DNA from 2 places in the Streptomyces sp. NPDC001137 genome. Region 2 is predicted to be linked to the other one. Evidence: riboswitches for the same ligand, from Rfam matches in the RefSeq annotation. Region 2 holds a riboswitch; the other holds the start of a gene.
The links. A riboswitch is a leader RNA that binds a small molecule or an ion and turns the genes downstream of it on or off. The one in region 2 is predicted to bind ZMP and ZTP.
Positions count from the first base shown of each region.

Region 1: it holds a riboswitch for ZMP and ZTP, as region 2 does, so the genes downstream of both, ABT254_RS01170 (glycine hydroxymethyltransferase) here and ABT254_RS30315 (bifunctional 5,10-methylenetetrahydrofolate dehydrogenase/5,10-methenyltetrahydrofolate cyclohydrolase) in region 2, are expected to answer to the same signal.

Region 1 covers NZ_JBEPBA010000001.1:244,278-252,881, reverse strand. The annotation lists gene ABT254_RS01185 (DMT family protein) at 1-801, opposite strand, end outside; gene ABT254_RS01180 (AraC family transcriptional regulator) at 1,025-1,975, opposite strand; gene rocD (ornithine--oxo-acid transaminase) at 2,245-3,450, opposite strand; ZMP/ZTP riboswitch at 3,554-3,641, shown strand; gene ABT254_RS01170 (glycine hydroxymethyltransferase) at 3,685-5,136, shown strand; gene ABT254_RS01165 (hypothetical protein) at 5,158-5,814, opposite strand; gene trpS (tryptophan--tRNA ligase) at 5,984-6,997, shown strand; gene ABT254_RS01155 (2'-5' RNA ligase family protein) at 7,136-7,714, shown strand; gene dprE2 (decaprenylphospho-beta-D-erythro-pentofuranosid-2-ulose 2-reductase) at 7,718-8,488, opposite strand; gene dprE1 (FAD-binding oxidoreductase) at 8,583-8,604, opposite strand, start outside.
Region 2 covers NZ_JBEPBA010000018.1:2,108-10,711, forward strand. The annotation lists gene ABT254_RS30285 (IucA/IucC family protein) at 1-926, shown strand, start outside; gene ABT254_RS30290 (MFS transporter) at 923-2,125, shown strand; gene ABT254_RS30295 (IucA/IucC family protein) at 2,125-3,891, shown strand; gene ABT254_RS30300 (type III PLP-dependent enzyme) at 3,888-5,135, shown strand; gene ABT254_RS30305 (hypothetical protein) at 5,220-5,513, opposite strand; gene ABT254_RS30310 (nuclear transport factor 2 family protein) at 5,686-6,051, shown strand; ZMP/ZTP riboswitch at 6,156-6,238, shown strand; gene ABT254_RS30315 (bifunctional 5,10-methylenetetrahydrofolate dehydrogenase/5,10-methenyltetrahydrofolate cyclohydrolase) at 6,261-7,109, shown strand; gene ABT254_RS30320 (CU044_5270 family protein) at 7,110-8,084, opposite strand; gene ABT254_RS30325 (RNA polymerase sigma factor) at 8,077-8,604, opposite strand, start outside.

The DNA of each region.
Region 1 (8,604 bases), on a different contig from region 2:
CTCCCCGAAGCGGGCCAGCGCCAGCGCCCCCGCGACGGCGACCAGGAATCCCAGCACCGCGAGCCAGGCGAGCCCCTCACGTGTGCGGTCCCCGAGCCACACCACACCCACCGCCGCAGGCCCGATCGTCTCGCCGATCACCATCCCGGCGGTGGCGGTGGTCACCGAGCCGCGCTGCAACGCTGACGTCAGCAGCAGGAAGGCGGCGCCCCCGCCGATGACGAGGGCGTAGGTCGCCGGGTTGGTCAGCAGTTCCGACGGTGCGAGCGAGTCGATCAGCCGCACCGACACCTCGACCACCCCGAACCCGAACCCGGCCCCGAGGCCGAGCACCAGCGCTCGCCCGCGCCCGGACCACCGGCCCCCGAACAGCCCGAGCAGCAGCACCACGACGGCGATCGCGAGCATCGCGTACTTCAGCGCCGTCGACCCCTCGCGGTCCCCCTCGGCTCCGGAGGCCAGCCCCAGCATGGCGAGCCCGGCGCACACCACCCCGACCGCACCCCACTCCGTCCCGCTCAGCCGCACCTGCAGCAGTCGCGCCGCGACCACCCCGGTCACCGCCAGGCTGGACGCGAGCGCCGCGGCGACCGCGTAGATCGGAATCGACCGCAGGGCGACGATCTGGAACAGGAAGCCCAGCCCGTCCAGCGCCAGCCCGGCCAGATACCGCCACTGCCGCAAGGCCCGCAGCAGCAGCGCCGCCTCCCCGCCCCCACCCGTGGAGGCCGACCGCGCGGCAACCGCCTGCAAAACCGTCGCGGTACCGAAGCAGACCGCCGCGCCCAGCGCGCACACCATCCCAAAGATCACAAAGTGACTGTAGGGGAGACGCACAGGAAGCGGCGATGCCCCGGCGTCCGCTCTCACCGACCTCTGGCTTTGCACACCCGCGCAAGGTGCATGTGCGAGGGCCGTTGTCCCTGCCCGTGCTGCCGCCCGGCTCGGCTCCCCCGAACCACCGTCCACGACCCGGGCGGCAGGTCTCCACCATCGCCCCGAGGCCCCCCGACGGGCTATCCGGTTACGGCGGAAACCCCACCGCTTTGTGGATAGCGCCGGACTCGCCGACAGTCCGGGTCCCACGCAACGTCTGTGAAGGCGTCTCCCCGTAGGTCTGCCGGTAGTGCCCGGTGAACCGCCCCAGATGCGCGAACCCCCAGCGCAACGCCACCTCGGTGACCGTCCCCAGCGCCTGCCCGTCGGCGATCGCGAGCAGATCGCGCCGGGCCAGATCCAGCCGTACGCGCCGCAGATACGCCAGTGGAGTCGTGGCCAGATGGGCCCGGAACCCCTCCCGCAGGCTCCGCAGACTCACCCGCGCCGCCACCGCCATGTCGGCCACGGAGATGGGCTCGTGGGCGTGCTCGGCGCAGAACTCCGCGGCCCGTCGCACCGCATGGGGCAGCACCGCCGGTCCGCGCCCCGCCACCGCGTCGCTGAGCCTGTGCGGCTGCGCGTCCAGCAGACCGTCGACCAGCAACTGCTCGAAGTGCCCCACCGCCAGCGGCGATCGCGCCGCCAGCTCCGAGTCGGCGAACTCGGCGAACGCCCGCACCACCCGCAACCACGCCCCAACCGCCCCTGCCCGCGAATCCAGCACCGGCGCGAAGTGCAGGGGAGCGGAGGGCAGTTCACCCAGGCGCACGGCGAGCGCCCGGTCGACGGTCTGCCGGGGCAGGATCAGCACCCGGTTCAGCGTCTCCCCGCTCCACCGCATCGACAGCCGCTGCCCCGGATTGACGATGCTGAGTACGGACGCCAGGGCTACCCCGTCCGCGGTGACGACGCCGTCCCCGGCAAGCGGCACATGGATGTTGTAGAACTCCGGCAACTCGCCCGGCGTGACATCGACCTCCGCGCCGTACCCCAACTCGTACAGCGCCACGGCCCCTTCGTGCACGCACCGGAACCGCCCGTCGACCGGATGTTCGTCCAGCACCGTCAGCCGGTGCGGCGCGAACCGCTCGCTCACCAGCGCGTGCAACTCCTCGACATCACGCCCCCGAAACAGGAGCCCCCGCCCCGCACCCGCCGGCACGGCCCCCGACCCGTTTCCGCCCATGACGGACCTCTCGCAGCGTGTCCTGTACGCCCGTACCGCCCGAGTTTCGCGGCTTTCGCGGCTCGGCGTCGAGGGCCGAAGGTCCCGGAAGCCGTACCCGAAGTCGAAGAGAAGTCGAAGTCGAAGCCAAAGCCGAAGCCGATGGCGCACGGCAGCGCGCCGGCGCCCCGCCGCGCGGCTCAGATCCCGAGCACCGCCCGCAACTGCGCGAGCCCCCAGTCCAGATCTTCCTTCCCGATCACCAACGGCGGGGCGATCCGCACCGTCGGCCCGTGCGTGTCCTTCACCAGCACCCCCCGCTCCATCAGCTTCTCGGACACCTCCCTGCCCGTGCCGTAGAGCGGCGCGATGTCGACGCCCGCCCACAGCCCCCGCCCGCGCACCGCCTTCACCCGCCCCGTGCCGGCCAACGCCCCGAGTTCCCGGTGCAGATGACTGCCCAGCTCCGCGGACCGCGCCTGGAACTCGCCCGTCCGCAGCATCGCGATCACCTCCAGCGCCACCGCACACGCCAGCGGATTCCCGCCGAACGTCGAACCGTGCTCACCGGGCCGGAACACTCCGAGCACATCGGCCGACGACACCACCGCCGACACCGGCACGATGCCGCCTCCCAGCGCCTTGCCGAGCACATACACATCGGGCACCACGCCCTCGTGCTCGCACGCGAAGGTCTTTCCGGTCCGGCCAAGACCCGACTGGATCTCGTCCGCCACGAACAGCACGTTCCGTTCGCGTGTCAGCTCCCGCACCGCGGGCAGATAACCGGCCGGCGGCACCAGCACCCCCGCCTCGCCCTGGATCGGCTCCAGCAGCACGGCCACCGTGTTCTCCGTGACCGCCGACCGCATCGCCGTCAGGTCCCCGTACGGCACGATCTCGAAGCCCGGCGTGTACGGACCGAAGTCCGCCCGCGCCTCCGGGTCGGTGGAGAAACTGACGAGGGTGGTCGTACGGCCGTGGAAGTTGTTGCCCGCGACCACGATCTTCGCCATCTCCGCGGGCACGCCCTTGACCCGGTAGCCCCACTTCCGGGCCGTCTTCACCGCCGTCTCGACCGCTTCCGCGCCGGTGTTCATCGGAAGGACCAGCTCCATCCCGCACAGCTCGGCGAGCTCGGAGCAGAACGCCGCGAACCGGTCGTGATGAAACGCCCTCGACGTCAGCGTCACCCTCTCCAGCTGCGCCTTCGCCGCCTCCACCAGCCGCCGGTTGCGATGCCCGAAGTTGAGCGCCGAGTAACCGGCCAGCAGATCCAGATACCGCCGCCCCTCCACATCCGTCATCCACGCCCCGTCCGCGGAGGCGACGACCACGGGCAGCGGGTGGTAGTTGTGCGCGCTGTGCGCCTCGGCGGCGGCGATGAGTGTCTCCGTAGCGGTCACGGAATCTCCCGAAGGTGCCAGATGCTGTGCGGGTGCCCCCTTCTTATCCTCGCCCGCATGGTGGACGCGGGACCTCCGCGTTCCGGCGCGCCCGGTAGGCTGACCTGCGGGCCGTGACTGGCGCGCTGGGATGGGACCGACCATCGGGGAGCGGCCTGCGTGAGCGAGTGCCGTGCGCCTGGGCCAGCCGTGAACCGTGAACGCTTCAAGCCACGCCATCCGGAGGCCGACGACATGTCAGAGCAGCAGCCCCTCTCCACCGAGTCCACCGCCTTCCGCGCCGCCCTCGACGTGATCCGCGCGGTCGAGCCGCGCGTCGCGGACGCCATCGGGCAGGAGGTCGCCGACCAGCGCGAGATGCTCAAGCTGATCGCCTCCGAGAACTACGCCTCCCCGGCCACCCTCCTCGCGATGGGCAACTGGTTCAGCGACAAGTACGCCGAGGGCACCATCGGCCGCCGCTTCTACGCCGGCTGCCGCAACGTCGACACTGTGGAGTCCCTCGCCGCCGAACACGCCAAGGAGCTCTTCGGCGCCCGCCACGCCTACGTCCAGCCGCACTCCGGCATCGACGCCAACCTCGTCGCCTTCTGGTCCGTCCTCGCCGACCGCGTCGAGGCTCCCTTCCTGGAGAAGACCGGCGCCCGCCAGGTCAACGACCTCACCGAGGCCGACTGGGCCGAACTGCGCCAGGCCTTCGGCAACCAGCGCATGCTCGGCATGTCCCTGGACGCCGGCGGCCACCTCACCCACGGCTTCCGCCCGAACATCTCCGGCAAGATGTTCGACCAGCGCTCCTACGGCACCGACCCGGCGACCGGCCTCATCGACTACGAGGCCCTGCGCGCGTCCGCCCGCGAGTTCAAGCCGCTGATCATCGTCGCCGGCTACTCCGCCTACCCGCGGCTGGTGAACTTCCGCATCATGCGGGAGATCGCCGACGAGGTCGGCGCGACCCTGATGGTGGACATGGCGCACTTCGCCGGTCTGGTCGCGGGCAAGGTGCTGACCGGTGACTTCGACCCGGTTCCGCACGCCCAGATCGTCACGACCACCACCCACAAGTCGCTGCGCGGCCCGCGCGGCGGCATGGTCCTGTGCGACGACTCCCTCAAGGACCAGGTCGACCGCGGCTGCCCGATGGTCCTCGGCGGCCCGCTCCCGCACGTCATGGCCGCCAAGGCCGTCGCCTTCGCCGAGGCGCGTCAGCCCTCCTTCCAGGACTACGCCCAGCGCATCGTCGACAACTCCCGCGCACTGGCGGAGGGCCTGATGCGCCGCGGGGCCACCCTCGTCACCGGCGGCACCGACAACCACCTCAACCTCATCGACGTGGCCACCTCCTACGGCCTCACCGGCCGTCAGGCCGAGGCGGCCCTGCTCGACTCGGGCATCGTCACCAACCGCAACGCCATCCCCGCCGACCCCAACGGCGCCTGGTACACCTCCGGCATCCGCATCGGCACCCCCGCCCTGACCACGCGTGGCCTGGGCACCGCCGAGATGGACGAGGTCGCGGGCCTCATCGACCGCGTCCTCACGACCGCCGAGCCGGGCACCACCAAGTCGGGCGCCCCGTCCAAGGCGCAGCACGTCCTCGACCCGAAGATCGCGGACGAGATCTCGCGCCGGGCCACCGACCTCGTGGCCGGCTTCCCGCTGTACCCGGAGATCGACCTGGGCTGACGAAGCCCCGGCTCGCGGTCCTCAGAGATCGATGAGCTCCTGTCGTGGCTCCTCCCGCGGCGGTCCGGCACCTCGCCGGGCCGCCGCGCGGCGCATCAGCAGCGTGCCCCCTATCCCGGCCGCGAGGCCGCCCGCGATCCCCGGCACCACCCACCGCAGACGCTCCTCCAGCCCCCCGGCCGCCCCCTCGGCCCCGGCCCCGCCGAGCTGCCCGGCCCGGTCCATCCGCTCGAAGAGCCCCCGTGGCGCCCTGTGCCAACGTATGTTGTCGTCGTCCACCTCCGGCGCGGGATCGGACCGCACCCAGGGCGTGCCGTCCTCTGCCACGAACAGCTGGTCCTGCCGCTCGATGGCCACGTCACCTCCAGGCGACCGGTTCGTCTGCGGCCAGCCCCCGACGCCGGTCAGCCCCCAGGTCACGGTGATGCGTATCGGCGGATGACGCCCCTCGAACCACCGCTCCGGCACCTGCTCCGACCCGTCGTACGTCGGATCCAGCAGCTGCCAGAGGCGGGCGAAGGAGGGCTCTCCGTAGCGATACGCCGTCGTACGGCCCGTGTCGCCCGTGACGATCACCGCCACGTCGGGGACGTCCCGTGCCCGCTCCGTCCCTGCTGCCGCTGCCCCGCACAGTGCCAGTGCGGTCGACACCGGCACGAGCAGTGCGAGCCTCAGCACGGCCCGTCCCCGGTGGCACCCGTTCCTCCGGCCCGCTCCACGTCCACGCATCCGACCCCCCCGGCAGCCGATCCACCCGCCCCCTTGTTACACCTCCGGGCACAGATCGGATCCCACCTGTTTCCGACCAGTTCCGGATCGGCTCGACAGACCTGAGAGAATGGTGAACATGGCCTCTGATCGTCCCCGTGTGCTTTCTGGAATCCAGCCCACCGCAGGCTCGTTCCACCTCGGCAACTACCTCGGCGCCGTCCGCCAGTGGGTGGCCCTGCAGGAGTCCCACGACGCGTTCTACATGGTCGTCGACCTGCACGCGATCACGGTTCCGCAGGACCCGGCCGAGCTGCGCGCCAACACCCGGCTCGCCGCCGCCCAGCTGCTCGCCGCCGGACTCGACCCCGAGCGCTGCACGCTCTTCGTCCAGAGCCATGTCCCCGAGCACGCCCAGCTGGCCTGGGTCATGAACTGCCTGACCGGCTTCGGCGAGGCCTCCCGCATGACCCAGTTCAAGGACAAGTCCGCCAGGCAGGGCGCCGACCGCGCCTCCGTGGGCCTGTTCACGTACCCGATCCTTCAGGTCGCCGACATCCTGCTCTACCAGGCCAACGAGGTCCCGGTCGGCGAGGACCAGCGCCAGCACGTCGAGCTCACCCGCGACCTCGCCACGCGCTTCAACGGCCGCTTCGGCGAGACCTTCACCATCCCGAAGCCGTACATCCTCAAGGAGACGGCGAAGATCTACGACCTGCAGGACCCGTCGATCAAGATGAGCAAGTCGGCGTCCACGCCGAAGGGCCTCATCAACCTCCTCGACGACCCCAAGGCCACCGCCAAGAAGGTCAAGAGCGCCGTCACCGACACGGACACCGTCATCCGCTACGACGCCGAGAACAAGCCCGGCGTCAGCAACCTGCTCACCATCTACTCCACCCTCACCGGCAAGTCGATCGCCGAGCTGGAGCGGGAGTACGAGGGCAAGATGTACGGCGCGCTCAAGACGGACCTCGCCGAGGTCATGGTCGAGTTCGTGACGCCCTTCCGGGAGCGCACCCAGCAGTACCTGGACGACTCGGAGACGCTGGACTCGATCCTGGCCAAGGGCGCCGAGAAGGCCCGTGCGGTCGCCGCGGAGACCCTCTCCCAGGCGTACGAAAAGGTGGGCTTCCTGCCCGCCAAGCACTGACCGCGCGCCGCCGCACAGACGTACCACTGGGCAGAGCGCTGCACATCACTACGGTCGCGCCTGCCCGCGACCCAGCCGTGGCCGTACAGTCGATAGCCGACGGCTGAGAACAAATCCGTCACGACGACAGGAGACGACGTGGGGACCGTAACGATCGGCGTGTCGATCGCGGTCCCGGAGCCTTACGGCAGCCTGCTCCAACAGCTGCGCGCGGGCTTCGGCGACGCCGCTGCTCACGGCATCCCCACGCATGTCACCCTGCTGCCGCCGACCGAGGTCGACGGCAGCGATCTGCCCGCCGTCGAGGCGCACCTGGCGGAGGTCGCCGCGAGCGGCCGGCCGTTCCCGATGCGGCTGTCCGGCACCGGCACCTTCCGGCCCCTGTCACCCGTCGTCTACGTGCGGATCGCCGAGGGCGCCGAGGCCTGCACCCAGCTGCAGAAGCAGCTCCGCGACCCCTCCGGTCCCGTTCCGCGCGAACTGCAGTTCCCGTACCACCCGCATGTCACGGTGGCGCACGGCATCGACGACGAGGCGATGGACCGCGCCTTCGAGGAGCTCGCCGACTTCGAGGCCGACTGGCCGTGCACCGGGTTCGCCCTGTACGAGCAGGGCGCGGACGGTGTCTGGCGCAAGCTGCGGGAGTACGCCTTCGGCGGCCTGGTGGTGCCGCCGCAGGCCGGGCACGTGGAGCGCGGCTCGCTGCCGACCCGTTAACCGCTACAGGGGCAGCCGGCGGAACAGCCCGCGCGGCACGTGCCGCAGCGCCGACATCACCACCCGCAGCGTGCCGGGCACCCACACCGTCTCCGAGCGCCGCCGCAGCCCCAGTTCGACGGCCGTCGCGACCGCCTCCGGGGTCGTCGCGAGCGGTGTCTCGGCCAGTGGTGTCTGATCGAGGCCGGCGGTCTTCTTCGTCCGTACGAACCCGGGGCGTACGACCATCACGTGGACGCCCGTGCCGTACAGCGCGTCGCCCAGGCCCTGAGTGAAGACGTCCAGGCCGGCCTTGCTGGAGCCGTAGATGAAGTCGCTGCGGCGGGCCCGCTCGCCGGCCACCGAGGAGAGCACCACCAGGGAGCCGTGGCCCTGCGTCTGCAGCGCGCGTGCGCTGACCAGGGCCGCCGACACCGCGCCCGTGTAGTTGGTCTGTGCGACGCGCACCGCCCAGGCGGGTTCGCGCTCGTCGCGCGCCTGGTCGCCGAGGATCCCGAAGGCGAGCAGCACCATGTCGACGTCGCTCTCCGCGAAGACCTTGCCGAGGGCGGTCTCGTGGGACTCGGGGTCGAGCGCGTCGAAGGCGACGGTGTGCACATCGGCACCGTGTCCGCGCAGTTGCTCCGCGGCCCGCTCCAGGGCGGGCGAGGGGCGTCCCGCGAGCCACACCGTGCGGGTGCGGCGCGCGATGAGACGGCGGGCCGTGGCGAGCGCGATCTCGGACGTACCACCGAGGACGAGCAGGGACTGGGGGAGGCCGAAGGCGTCCTTCACGACAGCAGCTCCTAGAGGGCGAGACGGCGGAATGGATCGGACGTGCTGCATCTCCCGGGGGCGGCCCCGGGGCCCCGGCCGATGCGGCGCATCGTCACAGGGCCAGGCGGCGGGAG
Region 2 (8,604 bases):
TCGTGCCGACGCTCTCGATGCGTACGGTCGCGGTGGCCGCGGATCCCACCCTGCACCTCAAACTCCCCCTGGTCACGGCCACTTTGGGCCTGCGCAACAAGCGCTCCATCAAGCCCGGCACGCTCGTCGACGGCGCGGCGGGGCAGCGCCTGGTGGAGGCGGTGACCGCGCGCGAACCCCGTTTCCGGGACACGATCCTGCACGCCGACGAGACCACGTACGCGCACGCAGGCCACGAACTCCTCGCGGTTCTGTGCCGCCGCTTGCCGGCCGCCCCCGAGGACTCCGTCGTGGTTCCGCTGGCCGCGCTCCTCGCCGAGGCGCCCGGCGGGCGACCGGTCCTCGACCACCTGGCCGACCGCTTCTACGGCGGCGATCCCCTGGCCCTGCTGGACGCCTGCCTCTCGCTGCTGTTCGACTGGCAGACCACCCTGTTCGGCTACGGCATCGCGCTGGAGTCGCACCAGCAGAACGTCTCGCTGGTGCTCGGGCCGGGCGGTCCGCGGTTGCTGTTCAAGGACAACGACGGGCCCCGCGTCAACACCTCGCGACTTGCGGCCGTGCTGCCCGGGCCGTGGGGTTTCGACGACCCGCGGACCTTCACCGCCGGGGACGGGCCGGTCGCCGACGTGTTCGCCACCATCACGGTCCATCTGTGCGCGGGCGCCTACGCGTTCGGGCTCGCCGGGCAGCGGGACGCACTGCTGAGGATCGTCCGCGCCCGGCTCGCGGAGGCCGTCGACCGGCTCGGCGGTGACGCGGGCGCGGTCCTGCGGGCGCACGTCCTCGAGGCGCCGCGCTTGCCGGTCAAGGCCATGGTCACGGCCGGCACGCTGCTCAGCAAGGAGCGCTCGGGCGCCGCGGACGTCAACAAGCACTACACGAGCGGCCCCAACTACCTGCTGCCCGACGGTGGTTCCGCATGAGCGCCGACACGCTGCGGATGCCGGGTACGGCGTTCACCCGCGGGCATGTGCACGCGGTCGCGGGCTGCTACTTCGTCGCGTCCTTCGCGGCGCTCGGCCTGCCGCCGTATCTCACCGAGATCCTCCCGGAGCTGGGTGACCGCCATGCCCGCTGGGCGGGGGTGCTGTACGTCGTGCCGACCGTGTTCGGTGCGCTGGGCGCCCCGCTGTGGGGACGGCTCGCCGACCGCTACGGCCGTAAAAGACTGCTGCTGCGCGCCCAGTTGGGGCTGGCCGTGGCCTTCCCGCTCGCGGGCTGGGCGGACTCCCTGGCCACGTTCACCGTGGCGCTGGTGCTGCAGGGCATCCTGGGCGGCACGTTCGCCGCCTCCAACGGCTACCTGGGCGCCGCCCTGGAGGGGCCGGCCCTGTCCAAGGCGCTCACCTTGATGCAGGGCAGCGCGCGGGCGGCGCTGGTCGTGGCCCCGATCGTGGTCGGCTCGCTGTCGGGCCGGCTGTCTCCGCACCGCCAGTACGCCCTGCTCGCGGTACTGCCCCTGGCGGCGGCGCTGTTGCTGGCGGCACTGCCCGAACCGGAGCCTGCCGCACATGAGTTGGAGGACGCCCCCGAGAAGCCTGCCGTGCACGAGCAGCCGGCGATCTCGCTCAAGGCCCTGTACGCCTTGGAGTTCGCCTTCGTCTTCTCCACCGTCATCTCCTTCCCCTATCTGATCGCCCTCGTCGACGACCGCCTCCCGGGCACCTCGCCGACCCTGTCCGGCGTGCTGTTCGCCCTCCCCCACCTGTGCTATCTGGTCTCGGCGCTGGCCGTGCACTCCGCCTTCCACAGCCGCCCCCGCACCGGGATCGCGCTCGGCTTCGCCTGTATCGCGCTCGGGCTCGCCGGACACGGGATCGCCGGCTCCCTGCCCACGCTGATCGCCGTACGGCTGCTGCTGGGCGCGGGTCTCACGCTCGGCCTGGTGTGCCTGTCGGTGCTGGCCGCCGACTGCGCCAAGGGCCGTGCGCCGGGCGGGATGTTCGGCTCGCTGGAGTTCTTCTCCAAGGCCGGGGCGGTCGCCGCCGGAGTGGCCGCGGCGGCGGGCAGCGCCCGCTTCGGCCCGGCCGCACCCGTGCTCATCGGCAGCGCGGCCGCCGCCGTCACCGTACTGGCCACTGCCCTCCCCCCGCTCACCCCCCGCACCCGCAGGAGCCGCTGATGCCCTCGCTGACCCGTCCCCAGGCCCCGTCCGGGGGGCCCGCGATCTCGCTCTCCGGGAGTACCGCCGCGCCCGCCGGGCTCCCCTCCGCCGACGACGCCGTGGCCCACACGCTCCTCAACTGCCTGTTGCGCGAGGTGTCGGGCCCCGAGCACCAGTCGGTCGTCGCCGACGGCCGGCTGCTGCTGCGGCTGCCCCGTCGCGGAGTGCTGCTGCGGGTGGCGCTGCGCCGCACCTCGCTGCTGGGCGCGCACCGCTTCACCGGCCCCGTGAGCGAACAGGGCGAGAACGGCTGGTCGGAGGTGGACTGGCGGCGCCTGGCCGAGTACACGCACGACGAGCTGTCGCTGCGCACCGGTGTGCGCAACGAGGAGTTCCTGGAGCAGATCGCCTCCAGCCACCACGCCATCACCACCGCGCTCGCCGCGACGCGCCCCGCCCGCCTCGCGGACGACCGGCTCTCCGCCTACGTGGCCTCCGAACAGTCGCTGCTGTTCGGGCACCGCTTCCACCCCACGCCCAAGGCCCGCACCGGCGACCCGCATGCCTGGTCCGCGTACGCCCCCGAGGCCGGCGCCTCCTTCCCGCTGCGGCACCTCGCCGTCCGTGCCCACCTGATCGCCGAGGAGTCCGCAAACCCGTCGGCGACCGCCCCCCTGGACGGGCTGCGCACGGACCTACCCGAGGGCTACCGGCTGCTGCCCGCCCACCCCTGGCAGTACGAGACGCTCCGGGCCCAGCCGGCCCTGCGCGCCGCCCTCGACCGCGGCGACGTCCTCGACCTGGGCCCGGGCGGGCAGCCGTTCGCCGCCACCGCCTCGGTGCGCACCCTGTACGACGGGGAGACCTTCCTCAAGTTCAGCCTGAACGTCCGCATCACCAACTGCCTGCGCAAGAACAGCAGTTACGAGCTGTCCGGCGCCGTCGCCCTGACCCGACTGCTTGCCCCGGCACTCGCCGACCTGGCCGACCGCTTCCCCGGCAGCGCCGTGCTGCGCGAGCCGGCCTATCGCACACTGGCCCTCCCCGGCCCCGACGGAACCCCCGACCGCGAGCTGTTCGAGGGCTTCGGCGTCATCGTCCGCGAAGGCCTGCCGCGCCGCCTCGCCCCGGGCACGGTCCCCCTGCTCGCGGCGGCCGTCGCCGACGAGTACCCGACCGGCGCCGCCCACGTCTCCCGCCTCCTCGACGGAGCGGACGTACGCACGACCCTCGCCTGGTGGTCGACGTATCTCGATCTGCTCGTCCCGCCCGTGCTGGCCGCGTACTTCGACCACGGCCTGGTCCTGGAACCCCATCTGCAGAACGTCCTGGTGTGCGTCGGCGCCGACGGCATGCCCGCCCAGGTCCTCTTCCGTGACCTGGAGGGCACCAAGCTGGTCCCCGAACACCATGCCGAGACGCTGGCCGCCCTGCCGCCCGACGTCGCCGGCCCGATGACGTACGACGCGCAGCGCGGCTGGGACCGGGTGGTGTATTGCCTGCTCGTCAACCACATCGCCGAGCTGCTCGCCGCCCTCGCCGATCTGCACCCGCAGGCCGAGGCGGCCCTGTGGGCCCGGGTGCGCGGCACGCTCCAGGCGTACGCCGACCGCCACGGCTGCCCGCCGAGGCTCGCCGCCCTGCTCGCCGGGGTGCCGCTGCCCGCCAAGGCCAACCTGCTGACCCGCTGGGAGCGCAAGGCGGACCGGGAGGCCGGCTACGTCCGGCTGCCGTCCCCGCTCGCCGAGGACATCCTGCGCGACACGACCGGGAGCACCCGATGACGGACCCGACACCCGCGGTCGAGGAGCGCGTCCTGTCCCTGCCCGCCGCCGAACTGCCCGCGTACGTCTACGACTTGGCGGCGCTGCGTGCCCATGCCGCCGCCGTCCGGGCCGCGCTGCCCGCGCGGGTCGAGATGTACTACGCCGCCAAGGCGAACCCGGAGCCGGAGATCCTCGGCGCGCTCGGCCCGTACGTCGACGGCTACGAGGTCTCCTCGGGCGGTGAACTCGCCCATGTCGCGGGGGCGGTGCCGGACCGCCCGCTCGCCTTCGGCGGTCCCGGCAAGACGCCGGACGAGGTGCGGCACGCGCTGGAGCTCGGCGTCGAGCGTTTCCATGTGGAGAGCGAGTACGAGCTGCGCATGCTGGCCGAGCTGGCGCGGACGTGTGCGCCGGGGCGACGGGTGGCGGTGCTGGTCCGCGTCAATCTTCCGGTCGCGGAAGGGGCGCTGGCGGGCAGCTCACTGGCGATGGGGGGTCGTCCGACGCCGTTCGGCCTGGACCCGGCACAGGCCGCCGCCGTCGTCCGGGCGCTCGCCGACGGGACGTATCCGCACCTCGAACTACGGGGCGTTCACGCGCACTTGGCCAGTGGCCTGGAAGCGGCGGAGCAGCTGGCGGTGGCCGAGTCCGTGGTGTCCTGGGCGACCGGCCTCGGTGTTCCGCTCGCCGAGGTCAACGTGGGCGGCGGCATGACCGTCGACTACAACGATCCGCAGCGCCGCTTCGACTGGTCCGTGTACGGCAGCGGGCTCGCCCGTCTGACCGAGGCGCACCCCGGGCTGACCCTGCGCATCGAGCCGGGGCGGGCGCTGACGGCGTACTGCGGCTGGTACGCCACCGAGGTGCTGGACGTGAAGCGCAGCCACGGCGAGGAGTTCGCGGTGGTCCGCGGCGGCACCCACCATCTGCGGACCCCGGCGACCAAGGGGCACGACCAGCCGTGTTCCGTGCTGAAGGTGGACGCCTGGCCGCACCCGTGGCCGCGGTCGGCCGCCGAAGGCGACCGAAGGGAGAGGGAGGTCCCCCCGGCCGAAGGCTGGGGGAAGGTCACGCTGGCCGGGCAGCTGTGCACACCGAAGGACGTCCTGGCCCGCCGGGTCCCCGCGCCGGGGCTCAGGGCCGGCGACCGGGTGGTGTTCTCGCTGGCGGGTGCCTACGCGTGGAACATCTCGCACCACGACTTCCTGATGCACCCCCGGCCCGGTTTCCACTTCCTTCACCCTTCAACAGCAGGGTCGTGATCAGGTCACCGGCACAGCGAAAGGGCCGCCCGGAGACGGGCGGCCCTTTCGCTGTGGGGGGACGTTCGATGCGGCGTCGGCGGGTTACAGGGCCCCCGGGAACCCGCTGGCGGCTCCCATGCGGGCGACCCGGTCCAGCTGCTCGAGGTTGTTGAGGCGGTTGAGGTGCCGAAGCTGCTCGGAGGGGCGCGGCACCTCGGCCCTGCGCTCCGCCGGGATGCCGCTCTGGGCGAGCGAGTCGAGCGTGGCGATCGGGTTGAGCTCGCTGGCGTCCTTGTTCTGGATGGTCGCGTCGGACGCGCAGGCAAGCGGTGCGGCAAGGGCGGTGATTCCTGCGGCGAGACCAACGGCGGCGACGATACGTCGTGTTGAGATCATGCTTCCCACAACGCCACCGGGCCTTCGGCGGTCACGGCCGCGCCCCGCCGCTCACCCATCAGGGGCAGTGCTCCGGCTGCGCTTGCCGAGGCTGCCGCGGCGGAGGAGCCTCAAAGGAGAGGTCCTTCGCGGCCCGCAGCTCCTCGGGTCGCGGCCCTCGAAGGAGGTCATCATGGGCACCACGGCAACTCCCGGCTTCAGCGCGGACACCCTGCGCAAGGGGGTCGAAGGACACACGGCGGCGGATCTTCTGTCGCTCTACGCGGACGACGCGCAGATACGCATCGTGGACCGCAACACCCAGCCCAGCCAGCCCAAGGTTCTGCGCGGTCGCCAGGAGATCGGCGCGATGTTCGAGGACATCTACAGCCGCGACATGACGCACCACGTGGACCAGTGCATCGTTCAGGGCGACCACGCCGCCTACAGCCAGTCCTGCCAGTACGCGGACGGCACGCGTGTCCTGGCCGAGTCGATGATCACGCTGCGCGACGGCAAGATCGCCGAAGAGGTCCTGATCCAGGCATGGGACGAGTAGGAGGCAGAACCGCGCGGGTCCAGGTCTCCTCGCGGTCGACCTGGACCTTCTCGGCACCTCGGTGACAGCGGCTGCTGACCGCGGTGGCGGCTCGGCTAGTCTGGGAGCGGGCCGTGACTGGCGCTGAGGTGGAGCACCACCGGGGAGCGGCCCCGCGGAGTCGATGCCGTGCGCCTGGGCGACAGGTCACACCAGCCCAGGAGTGGATCATGTCCCAGGCCCGGCTCGTCGACGGCACCTCCCTTGCCCGGCGCATCGTCGAGGACACGGCCAAGCGGGCGGCCGACCTCACCGAGCGGACGGGAACGGCGCCCTGTCTGGCGACGGTTCTGGTCGGCGAGGACCCCGCCTCCGTCACCTACGTCCGGATGAAGCGCAACCGCTGCCGCAAGGCCGGTATCGACTCGCGCCATGTGGAGCTTCCCGCCGCCACGACCACCGCCGAACTCGTGGGCGCCCTGCGCTCCCTGTCGAGCGACCCTGCTGTGCACGGCATTCTGCTGCAGCACCCGATGGGTGAGCACATCGACGAGCGGGCCGCGTTCGAGGCGATCGCGCCCGAGAAGGACGTCGACGGCGTCACCTTCGCCTCGTTCGCGACGATGAGCTTCGGCCTGCCGGGCTTCGTGTCGTGCACCCCGGGCGGCATCATGCGGCTGCTCGACGAGTACGGCGTCGACCCGTCGGGGAAGCGGGCCGTGGTCGTGGGCCGCAGCGCCATCCTCGGCAAGCCGGCCGGCATGCTGCTGCTCGCCCGTGACGCGACGGTGACGTACTGCCACTCCCGCACCCGGGACCTGTCCTCGGTCGTGCGGGAGGCGGACATCGTGGTCGCGGCCGTGGGCCGACCGCGGCTGATCCGGGGCGAGGACATCAAGCCCGGCGCGGTCGTGATCGACGCCGGCTACAACCCGGGCAACATCGGCGACGTCGACTTCGACTCGGCCGTGGAGCGGGCCGGTCTGATCACTCCGGTGCCGGGCGGTGTCGGTCCGATGACGATCGCCACGCTGCTGGAGCAGACCGTGGCTGCCGCCGCCCGGCAGCTCGGGGTGTGATCAGCGCATCCAGGCGCTGTAGTCCATGACGTCGCCGGCCTTGACGCCGTACTGCGGCTCCGCCCTGGTGAAGACGGTCTCCAGGCCGAGGACCGCGCCGGTGGACGGCTGCATGATCAGCATCCGGCGGTAGCCGGCGCCCTCGTACTCGTACGCCTGGCCGCGCCGCCCGAGCCGGTCGGTGACCTGGCCGACCGGTCGCAGCCCCTCGGTGCCCGCGAGGAGCCGGGCCAGCGTCGCGGACTCACGGGCGCCGAGGGTCCAGTGGTCGAGCAACACCGCGACTGCGTCGAGGAGTTCGGGGGTCGTCAGCCTGGTGTGGGTGTAGGCGGCCTCCTGGAGATAGGCCCGCAACCGCGCCGTGTCGTTCGGCGGGGGCGACTCGGGCGGTGCGTCGCTCCAACTCGGCGGATAGGTCTGGCGGCTGACGACGCGGCCGTCCTCGACCAGGTGCGGCTCGCCGCCGTCGTCACGGAGGACCGGTCGGCCGGGGTGGCGGGGGTCGGTCGCCACCACGAGCTCGGTGTGGCTGGCGTCGGCCTTCCAGCGCACGACGCGCTCCTCGGGGAGCGTGATGGGGGGCTTGTCGTCGCTCATGCCGAGGCTCCAGGACTGCACATGCGTGCCCTTGCGCAGCTTCGGCGCATCCTCCGCCTTGGCCTGCCGCTGTGCGCGGTCGGCCAGTTCTTCCAGGGGTACGGGCGTGGAGTCGGCCTGGATGACCAGCGGGCGGGGTGCGGCGACGGCAGGCGCGGTGCCGGGGCCGCTGAGCAGCAGCGTCAGCGCGGTCGCGGCGACGACCACGGTGGCGGAGAGGCTCCAGAGGAGCCGGGTGCGGCGGCGGCCCCTGGGGCGTTCGTGCAGCAGCCGGTTGAGCCGGCGCTCGGCGTGGTGGTCGAGGGGACCGTCGCCGTAGTGGGGACCGTCGACCGGCACCGGATTGGCGCGGCGCAGGAGTTCGAGTTCGTCAGCCATGGCCGTGTTCCTTCGAGGGGGTCGCGTCGGCGGAGGGCGCGGTGGGGCGCAGAGGACCCATGCGGTCTATCTCGGCTCTCAGCCGGCGCCGGGCGCGGTGCAGCCGCATCGCTGCGGCCCTTGTGCCGCAGCCGAGCGCGACGGCCACCTCGTCGATGCCCAGTTCCTCCCATGCCGTCAGGCGCAGCACCTCCTGATCGGCCTCGGACAGCCGGGCCAGCGCCTCGTGCACCCAGGCGCCCGGTGTCTCCGCGTCGGGGCTGTCCACGATCTGACGGCCGTGCGCGGTCTCGTCGTTGCCCAGCCGGTCGACCAGCCGGCGCCGCCGCCCGTAGCCGCGTACCGCGTTGGCCAGGCAGTTGCGGGCCACGCCGTACAGCCAGGGCAGCGGGGATCCCGGCAGGTCGGCCCGGCGTCGCCAGGCGACCGTGAACACCTCCGCCACCACTTCCTCCACCTCGCTGGTCCGCCCGTCCAGTCGCCGCGCGACATAGCGGCTGACCGCCCAGTAGTGCTCGCG